Linked DNA regions of Maricaulis maris. The protein of the gene in region 2 interacts with the protein of the main gene of each other region in a pairwise test. Links are inferred from orthologs where the notes say so. Each region holds a gene or a part of one and is shown on either strand. Other genes may lie near its edges.

Region 1 (3,515 bases), 2.4 Mb from region 2 along the record:
GCCCGGAGGGGGCGAGCCTTCTGCTGGTCGCCGGCAAGCCGATCAATGAACCGGTCGCGCGCTATGGCCCCTTCGTCATGAATACCGAAGCCGAGCTGCACCAGGCGGTTCGCGACTTCCAGGCCGGCAAATTCTGAGATCCCTCCCCCCGGACCTGTCCGGCCCCGGTGCCGGGCAGGTCTACCCCCTCGTTTCCCGACTACCCCCAGACATGACTGGAGTGACCCATGGGCCTGCTCGTTGACGGCAAGTGGCATGACAAATGGTATGATACCGCCAAATCGGAAGGCCGCTTCGAGCGCTCGGTCGCCCAGCTTCGCAACTGGATAACCCCCGATGGCAGCGCCGGACCAACCGGTCGCGCCGGCTTCAAGGCCGAGCCGGGCCGCTATCACCTCTACGTCTCCTACGCCTGCCCCTGGGCCCACCGCACGCTGATCTATCGGGCCCTGAAGGGTCTCGAGGACATGATCCCGGTCTCGGCGGTGCACTGGTACATGGCCGAAAACGGCTGGACCTTTGATGCGGACGAAGACGGTCTGGTCGGCGACCACCTCTTCGCCAAGGACTTCATGTACCAGGTCTACCTGCAGTCCGAGCCGGACTATTCCGGCCGCGTCACGGTGCCGGTCCTGTGGGACACGCAGACCGGACGCATCGTCTCGAACGAAAGCTCGGAAATCATCCGCATGTTCAATTCCGCCTTTGACGGGATTGGTGCCACGCCGGGTGATTACTACCCCGAGGACAAGCGAGCCGAGATCGATGCCCTGAATGCGCGCATCTATGACACCGTCAATAACGGCGTCTATCTGTCAGGCTTCGCGACCAGCCAGGCCGCCTATGAAGAGGCCGTATTCCCGCTGTTCGAGACGCTCGATCACCTGGAAACCCTTCTCGCCAGCCAGCGCTATCTGACCGGCGACACGCCGACCGAGGCCGACTGGCGCCTGCTGCCGACGCTGCTGCGCTTCGACCTCGTCTATCACGGGCACTTCAAGTGCAATCTGCGGCGACTGGTCGATTACCCGAACCTGTGGGCCTACACGCGCGATCTCTACCAGCAGCCCGGCATCGCCGGGACGTGCAATTTCGAGCATGCCCAGAAGCATTATTACGCCAGCCACGACATGATCAATCCGACCCGGATCGTACCGGCCGGACCGATGGTCAATTTCGCGGAACCGCACGGGCGGGGCTAGGCCGGAGGCAAGGCGAGGCCAGCGACCGGGGAGCGTCAGGCCGCGTCGCGGTCCTTGCCCTTCTCGATCTTCTTGACCTTCTGGACCGCACGGGTGCGCTTCAGACGGGACAGGTAGTCGATAAAGAGCACGCCTTCGAGATGGTCCATCTCGTGCTGGATGCAGACGGCGAACATGCCCTCGGCGATCTCATCCTGCGGGTTGCCGTCATAATCGAGATACTGGATGCGGATCCGATCCGGGCGCTCGACCTCGTCATAGACGGTCGGCACCGACAGGCAGCCCTCTTCATAGGGCTTGAGCGTGTCGGACGGGTCCGACAGCACCGGATTGACGAAATAGCGCGGCTGCGGATCCTCGTCGCGACCGGCCAGATCCATCACGATGATGCGTTTGGGCACGCCGACCTGGATCGCAGCCAGACCGATCCCGTCGGCGGCATACATGGTCTGCAGCATGTCATCCATCAGCTCGCGGAGCGCGTCATCAACCTGATCAACAGGTTGGGACACTTCCTTGAGCATCGGGTGCGGAACGGTGAGGATATCTCGAATAGCCATGACGCCTAGATAATGGCACTGGCTTAAAGGATCAAGAATCGACCGCTTCCGGCGCTGTCAGAGCAGGCTTGGGCGTGGTGTCCGCGCCACCGGTCTCGGCGCTCTCGTCGGCACCGGCCGCATCGAGATACTCCGACGGCAGCGATTTGCGGGCATTGGCGCCGAGCGATTTGAGCATTTCGGTCTGGCGCACCAGATTGCCGCGACCCTCGACCAGCTTGCCCTTGGCCGCGCTCCAGGCGTCCTTGGCGCTGTCGATGCGCTTGCCGACGGTATCGATGTCGGAAACGAACCCCTCGAACTTGTCGTAGAGCGCCCCGGCGCGATCGGCGATCTCGATCGCGTGACGGTTCTGGCGGTCGATCGTCCACAGGTTTCCCACCGTCCGCATCGCCATCATCAGCGTCGTCGGCGTGGCAATCATGACATTGCGGTCCCAGGCATAGCTGGACAGTTCCGGATCGTTCTGCAGGGCCAGCGAGGCCGCGCCCTCGAGCGGAATGAACATCAGGGTGAAATCGACGCCCTCATAAAGCTTGGCGTAATCCTTGTCGCCGAGCGCCTTGATGTGCGCCTTGACCGAGGCCAGGTGCTGTTTTAGCGCCGCATTGCGGGTCTCGTCGTCGTCGGCATTCACGCAGCGCTCGAAGGCTGTCAGCGAGACCTTGGAATCGATCACCAGACGATGGCCGCCCGGCATCTCGACGATCACGTCGGGACGCAGCAGGGCGCCCTCGGCATTGCGCTCGGTCGACTGGGTGAAGAAATGCTCATTGTCGCGCAGACCCGCCCGTTCAAGGATCGAGGCCAGCACCATCTCACCCCAGTCACCCTGGACCTTGGACGAGGAACGCAGGGCATTGGCGAGGTTCTGGGCGTCCTCGGACATGCGCGAGGCGTCCTTGCGCACCGTCTCCATCAATTGCTTGATCTCGCCGGCATGCCCATGACGCTCCTTGGCGTCGGTCTCGACCTTGGTGCGGAACTCGGTGAGCTGTTCGCGCAGCGGCTTCAGCAGGGTCTGCAGGTTTTCCGTACTCTGCTTGTTGAGTTCGGCACCGGAGGCCTTGAGAATTTCGTTCGCGGTGAGCTTGAACTGCTCGCTCAGACGCTCACGCGCCTTTTCAAGCTCGGCCAGTTTCTCGCCGTGATGACGCTGAGCAGCGTCATGCTCGGTCTTGAGCGCTTCATGGCGGGCATTGAGCGTATTGCGCTCGGCGGTCACGGTCTCCAGCGTCGCGCGCAGGCGATCGCGCTCCTCGACCACGCCGTCGAGCCGCGCCGCGGCCTCACGGGCTGAGGCGAGATCGAGCGCGGTGGCTTCCTGGCGACGGCGCCAGTCATCACGTTCCTCGCGCAGCCGATCCAGCTCCGAGGTATCGACCGGACCCGTTTCAGCCGGCTTGCGGACAAGCAGGACAACAAGGACGACCAGCACGACAGCGACGCTGCCGAGAATGAGCCAGGTCTCGAGAGAAATATCGGTGAGGGTCACGGTCGGTTTCACTTTCCTGCTTGCGGGCATTCTGGATGAGTCGGAGGAAGCGGACCAGCAATCAGCCCTCATCCGCGCCCACCCTGCCCGATGCCCGCGACAAAACCTGTCACCCAACCCCGGCTTGTGCCCTGGCACCCGGCACGCGGCTTGCTTGACGACCGTCAGGGAAACGCGGGAGAGACAAGGTGCAGACGAAAATCGTCTCAATCGAGGACATTTCAGCCAGCCAGGTCGTGCAGTGGAACAAGTGGGCGT
Region 2 (7,840 bases):
AGGCCCGCGCCCATCATCAAGACGATGGACGGCCAGCGCAGGCGCCAGGCGAGCCATTGGGCGGCGACTCCTGAACCGGCGATGAGCGCGATGGTCAGGGTGAGGTCAGGTCCGGTCTCTATCATGGTGATCGTGTTAGCGCGTTTCGTTGCATTCGTCGCCCCGCGGGCGGCACACCCGGAGAGGCTGAAATGGAAACCCTGCCGCACGAGGCCCAACTGGCCCTGACATCATTCCTCGCGGCCCTGGCCATCGGCGGCCCCGTGGCTGTCCTGGGGACCGACAAGGCCGTCTCGCTCGCAGGCCTGGTGGCCCGCTTCGTGATCCGGCGCCGGCTCTTGACCAGCCTTTTGATCAGCCTGGTCGGCGGGGCCGGCATGATCGGCTCGGGCCTTTTAGGCCAGGGCGGCGCGCGAGTCGCGGGCCTTGTCAGCGGCTTCCTCGTCTAGCCCGCCCCTGGCCCGGCACCCGGCTCGGCATGCACCAGTTCGAAGCCGATCATACGCCCGCCATAATCGCCATTCTCATACAGATCCGCCTGATCGCTGAACCAGGCGATCAGGTGGGTATGCAGACGCTCGAACACGGTCGTGAGGTCGGCGTCCTCGACCGGCAGTTCGAGATCAAAGACCGGGCCGTTCATGATCGAAATCTCGACATGATGACCCTTCTTGGCGCAGCTCAGCACGAGGCGGGTCCAGTCGCCGGTTCGCGACACCTTTACCGCAAGCCCGAAGCCGATAGCCCCAAGCGGCAGAAAGCCGGCCCCGGAAACCGAGAAGGCTCCGGACTGGTAGGGCTGCGGCGTCCATTCCCCCTCGGGCGGCACCAGGTACACGCAGATACCGTCCTCGGCCCCGAGGAAGCGGCAAAACCCTGTGGAGATGTTCTCCGCCACGGAGCGGATCACCGCATAATTATCCAGGGAGCAAACGCCATAGCGCTCGGCCGCATCGGCCAACTCGTCAAACCGGGTCCTGTCGCGCATTTGTCACTCCCGTGCGATACCGGCACAGGCTAGTGTATCAAAGCCGAAACCGGGAGGGGGCCATGCGACAAATCTTTATGGGCATTGGGATTCTGGCGGGCCTAGCGGCCTGTACACCAGCCGAGGACGCGCAAATGCCACACGTCTGGACGACGTTGAACGGCCAAGCCCCGCTGGTGATCGCGCATCGTGGTGCCAGCGGTGAGCGCCCGGAACACACCCTTGAAGGCTACACGCTGGCGATCGAACAGGGCGCTGATGTGATCGAGCCCGATCTGGTCATGACGTCCGACGGCGTGCTCGTGGTCCGCCACGATCATTATCTCTCGACAACGACCGATGTCGCGGACCACCCCGAATTCGCCGACCGACGGCGCACCCAGGGCGATCAAACCGACTGGTGGGTGGAGGACTTCACCTTCGAGGAAATCCGCACCCTTCGCGCTCGCCAGCCCTGGCCGCAACGTGACCAGAGCTTCAATGATCAGTTCCTGATTCCGACCTTTGAAGAGGTGCTGGACCTGGCCGCTGCCCACGGCGTGCGAACCGAACCGGAAGTCAAAGTGCCGGGTCATTTCGCCGCGATCGGCCTCGACCCCCTGCCTGAACTCGTCCGCATCCTGCGCGAGCGTGATCTTGATGGCGCTGATGCCTCAACATCGATCCAGTGTTTCGAACCGGAATTTCTCGCCCGGCTGGATGGTGAGGTCGAGACCCCGCTGCTGATGCTGGTCTTCCCGATGATCGAGCTGGATCCGACCGCGGACCCGCTCACCCCCACCGTGGCGCTCGCCGATGCGGCCGGGTTTGCCGACGGGGTCGGTCCGAGCAAGTCGCTGATCATCACCCCCGATGGCGGGGACACCGGCTTTGTCGCCGCGGCTCACGCCCTCGGCCTCGCCGTCCACCCCTGGACCTTCCGTGACGATGTCCCGGTCGCAGAGGGCGTCGATGTCGAGACCGAGCTGCGGCAGGTTTACGCCCTCGGTGTGGATGGCGTGTTTGCCGACTTCCCGGCCACCGCCCTGCGGGTTCGCTCGGAGATGAGCGGGGACTAGTGTGTCAAGCCTGACCGGCGCGAACAGACAGGGGCAAAAGGAAAGACGGCTGCCCAAAGAAAAACGGCGCGGAGCTTTCGCTCCGCGCCGCCTTCTAGATCTTGCGATCCCTGAACTGCCTTAGTCGGCAAGCTGCAGGTCAACCGCCTTCGGACCCTTGCCGCGACGATCCGGCTCGGTTTCGAAGGAGACTTTCTGGCCATCGCTCAGACCCGGCAGACCAGAGGCCTGGACGGCAGAGATGTGCACGAAGACGTCATCGCCGCCCTCGTCCGGGGTGATGAAGCCAAAGCCTTTGCTTTGGTTGAAGAATTTAACGACACCTGTAGCCATTAGAGGGAACCTTCCCAGTATGCATGCCCCGCGTCCGGACATAAAATTGAAGCCGTGCCAGCGTCCTGACACCGATATTACGGACGTAGAAAGTCGGGGAAGGCTGAAGTCTATGGGTCCGATGGGACCCTGTCATGGAAGACCATGAACAGGCATCGGGTAGGCGATCAGTATTCCGTCCGGCCAGTTCGGCCGCCCGTCCGGGGTTTTATGCGCACGAAATCGGGCTCAAGGCAAATGAAACTCCAGTGGCGCTTTCCAGTCGGGGCTGCATAATCAAGCGTGGGAGACCTTTGCAAATGACCGTTCATGACCGGAACCAGTACATCCTCTCTCTCGGCGCTGTTGCGATGTCGGCCATCGCACTGTTGTTTGCATTCCTGGAACTTCGGTCCTCTGATCGGCAGCTCGACACATCGGTCTGGCCCTATGTCGACACGTCTTTTTCGCTGAATGCCAATTCGGCCAGCCTGACGCTCGCCAACAAGGGGCTTGGCCCGGCGCTGATCCATGAATTCCGCGTCCTCCATAACGGAGTCGAAATCCGTCATCCGCTTGAGCTGCCGCAATTCGCTGATGGGCGGGGCGGCAATTACTCGGTGACTACCGCGTCAGCGCCCGGCTCGGTGCTCGCGGTCGGTGAGGAGCTGACCTCCTTTGAGATTCGCGGCGAGAATGTCGGCCTCGGCATGGAGGCGGCTTTGCGGGATATTCAGATCGAGCTCTGCTATTGCTCCATCAACGGCGCCTGCTGGAGCAACCACTCGCAGGCCAATTTCCGCGAGCCGGTCGCCGCCTGTGCAGACCAGGACGTCGACATCGGTGATGCCCTCGACATTTTTCGCGAAACCAATAGCGATGTCTCGCCACAGGCCGAGGACACACCATGACCCGCCGCCGCTTTCTTGAGCGCACCCGCCGCAACCGGGACCGCCAGGCCGAAGCCGGTCGCGGCTTCAATCCGGCCGGCATGATCCGGCTGGCCTTCTTCGGGGTGGCGCTGGTGGTCGCGGCAGCGGTCTATGTGGGTTTCTGGCGTCAGGGCGAGACGATCTATGACGGGCCGTGGGGCGTGATGCAGCGGCTGATCACCCCACTCTTCCTCGGTATCAACGCGCTGGACCTCATCGTGATCCTGACCGTCGGCCTGATCGCCTGGCGCATCTGGGCCCGCATGAAGCGACCGCCCCGCGACTGATCCAGCCGCCGGGGAAATGGCGCGGCTCAGGGCTGTTTTGACCCCATCCGCGGGCGTTCCGGCCGCCATACCGCAAAATCATCCTAGCCAGCCCCTGCATGCGGGTTTATGTGCTGCGACACTGAATGGGGGGCTTCTCCCGGGTCTTTGAAAGGTGAAGTGGCAATGGGCGTCAAAGTTGCAGTGTTCGGAGCAACCGGAGCGGTGGGCAAGGAAATGCTCACCATTCTCGCGGAACGCCTCTTCCCGGCCGAGGAAGTCCATGCGCTTGCCAGCCGCAAGTCGATGGGCGTCGAACTGTCCTATGGCGACACCACCTTGCGCTGCAAGAATGCCGAGACGTTCGACTTCTCCAGCGTCGATCTTGTGCTGATGTCCGCCGGGGGTGACGTGTCCAGGGAGTGGACGCCGAAGATTACCAAGGCCGGCGCCATCGTCGTCGACAATTCCTCGGCCTGGCGTATGGATCCGGACGTCCCGCTGGTCGTGCCGGAGGTCAATCTCGACGCGCTCGACGGCGTGAAGAAGAAGGGCATTGTCGCCAATCCGAATTGCTCGACCATCCAGCTGGTCGTGGCGCTCAAGCCGATCCATGACCGGGTCGGCATCAAGCGTGTCAACTGCGCCACCTACCAGGCCGTGTCGGGTGCCGGTCAGGCCGCAATGGACGAACTCTGGGTCCAGACCAAGGGCATCTACGTCAATGACTCGGTGAACCCCGAGGCCTTCACCAAGCAGATTGCCTTCAACGTCATTCCCCACATCGACGTCTTCATGGAAGACGGCTCCACCAAGGAAGAGTGGAAGATGATGATGGAGACGAAGAAGATCCTCGACTCCAAGATCAAGCTGTTCGCGACCTGTGTCCGCGTCCCGGTCTTTGTTGGCCACTCGATCGCCACGCATCTCGAGCTGAACGCGCCGATGTCGGCCGATGAGGCCCGCAATCTCCTGCGCGAAAGCCCTGGCCTGATGGTCATCGACAAGCGCGAGGACGAGGGCTACGTGACCCCGGTCGAGTGCGTCGGCGAATTCGCCACCTTTGTCTCCCGCGTGCGCGAGGACCCGACCGTCGAGAATGGCCTGGCGATGTGGGTTGTCGCCGACAATCTGCGCAAGGGCGCCGCCCTGAACGCCGTGCAGATCGCCGAAGGCCTGCTGAACAAGGGCCTCCTGAGCCATTGATCCGGCTGCGCAGGGCGGCGCAAACCCGCCTTGCGCAAAATCCGGGTCGCCATTTTGTGACGGGCGACCTATGTGCGTCGGATCGCACTGCCCGAGGAGCCCGCATGTCCACCGATACAACGACCGATATGCGTCGGGCCCTCGCGGCGGGCATGACCGGCTATCTGATCTGGGGAATTTCGCCGCTCTATTTCCAGACCCTGGGCTTCGCCAGCGCGGTGGAGATCATTCTTCATCGGGTGATCTGGGCTGTGCCGCTGCTGATGGCGTCGCTCGCCCTGTCGGGCAAGTTGCGCGCGGCGCTCGGCGTGCTCGCCGACCGGCGCACCCTGCTGACCCTGCTCGCCACATCGGTTTTGATCTCGATCAACTGGTGGGGCTTCGTGTTCGCCGTGAATACCGGCCACGTGCTGCAAGCCTCGCTGGGCTATTACATCAACCCGCTGATGAGCGTTGCCGTCGGCGTGATCATCCTCCGCGAACCGCTAGGGCCGTGGCGGATCGCGGCGATCGCCCTGGCGGCGCTCGGCGTTGCCAACCAGATCATCACCGTCGGCCAGGTCCCGTGGATATCCCTGATGCTGGCGACAACCTTCACGGCCTATGGCTATCTGCGCAAAGTCGCCGCGGTTGATGGCCGCGTCGGCCTTTTGTGGGAGACGCTCTTCATCCTCCCCTTCGCAATCGTCGGGCTCGGCTGGTTGCAGGCCAGCGGCGGAGGTCACTTCTTCGAGACGCCTTTGCAGGCCGGCCTGCTGATGGCATCCGGACTGATCACCGTGGTGCCGTTGCTGCTCTACACCATCGGCGTGCGCGGCCTCCGCCTGTCGACCATGGGGCTGCTTCAGTTCACCGCGCCTTCAATCCAGTTCGCGATCGGCATCATGAGCGGCGAGACTTTCGAGACCGGCCATATGATCACCTTCGCGCTGATCTGGTCCGGCGTGGCCTGTTTCGCCTGGAGCCAGATGCGTCGCGACCGCAAGCTGGCCGCTGTCGAGGACGCAGGCTGAGCCGCGCGGCATTGCGCGCGCGCCCTTGACCCGGCGGAGTGGCTACTCTCTCCTGCTGAAGAAACCCAATCGATTGATCCACAACCACGTTTCGGATCGAAAGGCCTGACCCATGACCGATTTTCCGGCTCCCCAGCGGATCGCCACCAATGGTATCGAGCTCTCCGTCCATCTCGCCGGACCTGACGATGGCCAGCCCCTGCTTCTGGTCCATGGCTGGCCCGAGCTGGCCTATTCCTGGAAGAATCAGATCGCGCTGCTCGCCGAAGCCGGCTATCGGGTGATCGCGCCCGACCTGCGCGGTTTCGGCGGGTCCGATTGCCCGACCGGCATCGACGCCTATGACATCGACACGATGATCGCCGACCTGACTGGTCTGCTCGACACGCTGGGCCACGACAAGGCGGTCTGGATCGGGCATGACTGGGGCGGGATCATTACGTGGCATGCAGCCATGCTGGCCGCTGACCGGTTCGATGGCGTGATCGGGGTCAATACCCCCCATCTGCCGCGCGGATCCCAAGCGCCGACCGAGGCCTTTCGCGAACTGGGTGGCGAGGATCACTACATCCTGCGCTTCCAGCAACCGGGCTACGCGGAGCAGCGCTTCGAGGGCAAGGAGGACGCCTTCTTCGCTTTCATTTTCGGGGCGCCGCCGCGCGAAGGCAGGCTGGACGACTATTTTCCGGAGATCACCCATATCCCGGCCCAGTTCGAGAAATTCGCGGGCCGTCCGGAAGAGCGGATTGTCGTCAGGCCGGAAGACCGCGCCGTCTATGCCGAGGCCTACCGCAAGACCGGTTTTGGCCCGGGCATCAACCTGTACCGGAATTTTGATGCCAACTGGCAGCGCATGGGCGGCGTCGACCATCGCATTTCGTTGCCCTGCCTGATGGTTTCAGCCGAGCTGGACTTCATGCTGCCCCCGAAGCTCACGGGCTGGATGCCGGCCCTGTGCAAGGATGTCGAGTTCGCCGTCATCGATGGCTGCGGCCACTGGACGATGTGGGAAGCACCGGCCGAGCTGAACGGATATCTGCTCGACTGGCTGCAGAGGCGGTTTCCGGCCTGACAAGGGCGGCGACGAATTCAGTAGCGGATGACTACCTGAATATGATTATGCTTTGATCGTGTCTCCTGGAGGGCCGTATGGGCAAGGCGAACTGGATTCTGCACAGCGCACTGAAGATTGCCGAGCTCGATTTCGGCTCGAATACGACCATGCTGAATTTGCGGCATGCGATTGCGGAGCTGCCGGGCATGCCGGGTTGGGCCGGCGATTTCGACATGCTGTTGGTCATCAGCGAGCAATCGTCCCTGGACACTTTCACCCCGGAGGCGATGCGCGCGCACCAGACCTTCATGCGGACGTGGAATGAGCGCTATCGCAAGGGCCACGCCCCCAAGACCGCGCTGGTCTGCGCCAGTGATCTCAAGCGCATCATCCCGGAATTATGGGCCGCCATGACCCGGGAAGGCTGGAAAACGAAAATCCGCGTCTTCACCAATCGCGAGGAAGCGCTGGCGTGGCTGGCAGACGATCAGGCCTGACCCGACTCAAAGACAGCCATAGACCGCGTCGATAATCCGGACCGGGCGTGGATCTCCTGCCAGATAATGGTGCTGGCGGTTCATCACATAAGCACCGGTCAGGCCGCGGACCGGGTCGGCAAAGGCGCAGGAGCCGCCCCAGCCGGAATGACCAACGGTCTCCGGCGTCGGACCATAAAAGCCCGGCTTCACATTGCGCATCACCCCCGCCCCCCAGGACAGATCGAACGGCAGCACCTTGTCCGGACCGCTGACGCGTTCCTTGACCAGCTCTGCCAGCGTCGCCTCGGAGATGAAGCGTTTGCCGTCAAGGCGGCCGTGGTCGGCATAAACGGTCATCAGACGGGCCAGGGCGCCCGCTGTCGCATGCGCATTGGCGGCGGGAAACTCAGCCTTGCGCCATTCGGTCGCGCCGCGACGTCCGGGCGACGACCACGGCTTGAGAAAGGCCAGCTCACGCGGAAGGTTGGGTTCACCCAGATCGGGGACTTGTCTTGGCATGGCATGCTCGGCG

What was found. The genes of interacting proteins can lie anywhere in the genome.
Region 1: the proteins of AAA969_RS14000 (region 2) and def interact in binary tests that used the Escherichia coli proteins (3 or more experiments, as listed by UniProt). The link is inferred for Maricaulis maris from one-to-one orthologs.

What each region holds. Positions count from the first base shown.
Region 1 is NZ_AP027270.1:502,925-506,439, reverse strand. Bases 1-2,823 are described here. They hold def (peptide deformylase), read right to left. Parts: upstream 1,763-2,823; coding sequence 1,238-1,762; downstream 1-1,237. Other genes in these bases: rmuC (DNA recombination protein RmuC), read right to left, coding at 1,794-2,823; AAA969_RS02185 (glutathione S-transferase family protein), read left to right, coding at 228-1,202; AAA969_RS02190 (pirin family protein), read left to right, coding at 1-137. Outside these bases: more of rmuC, read right to left, coding at 2,824-3,257; AAA969_RS02170 (GNAT family N-acetyltransferase), read left to right, coding at 3,446-3,515. UniProt on the Escherichia coli protein: Removes the formyl group from the N-terminal Met of newly synthesized proteins. Requires at least a dipeptide for an efficient rate of reaction. N-terminal L-methionine is a prerequisite for activity but the enzyme has broad specificity at other positions.
Region 2 is NZ_AP027270.1:2,936,218-2,944,057, forward strand. The notes cover bases 2,777-5,752. They hold AAA969_RS14000 (aspartate-semialdehyde dehydrogenase), read left to right. Parts: upstream 2,777-3,742; coding sequence 3,743-4,762; downstream 4,763-5,752. Other genes in these bases: AAA969_RS13990 (hypothetical protein), read left to right, coding at 2,777-3,269; AAA969_RS13995 (hypothetical protein), read left to right, coding at 3,266-3,577; rarD (EamA family transporter RarD), read left to right, coding at 4,867-5,752. Also shown: AAA969_RS13965 (sodium:proton antiporter), read right to left, coding at 1-125; AAA969_RS13970 (hypothetical protein), read left to right, coding at 192-449; AAA969_RS13975 (hypothetical protein), read right to left, coding at 446-988; AAA969_RS13980 (glycerophosphodiester phosphodiesterase family protein), read left to right, coding at 1,051-2,046; AAA969_RS13985 (cold-shock protein), read right to left, coding at 2,167-2,379; more of AAA969_RS13990, read left to right, coding at 2,679-2,776; more of rarD, read left to right, coding at 5,753-5,775; AAA969_RS14010 (alpha/beta fold hydrolase), read left to right, coding at 5,888-6,847; AAA969_RS14015 (STAS/SEC14 domain-containing protein), read left to right, coding at 6,925-7,326; AAA969_RS14020 (serine hydrolase domain-containing protein), read right to left, coding at 7,333-7,840.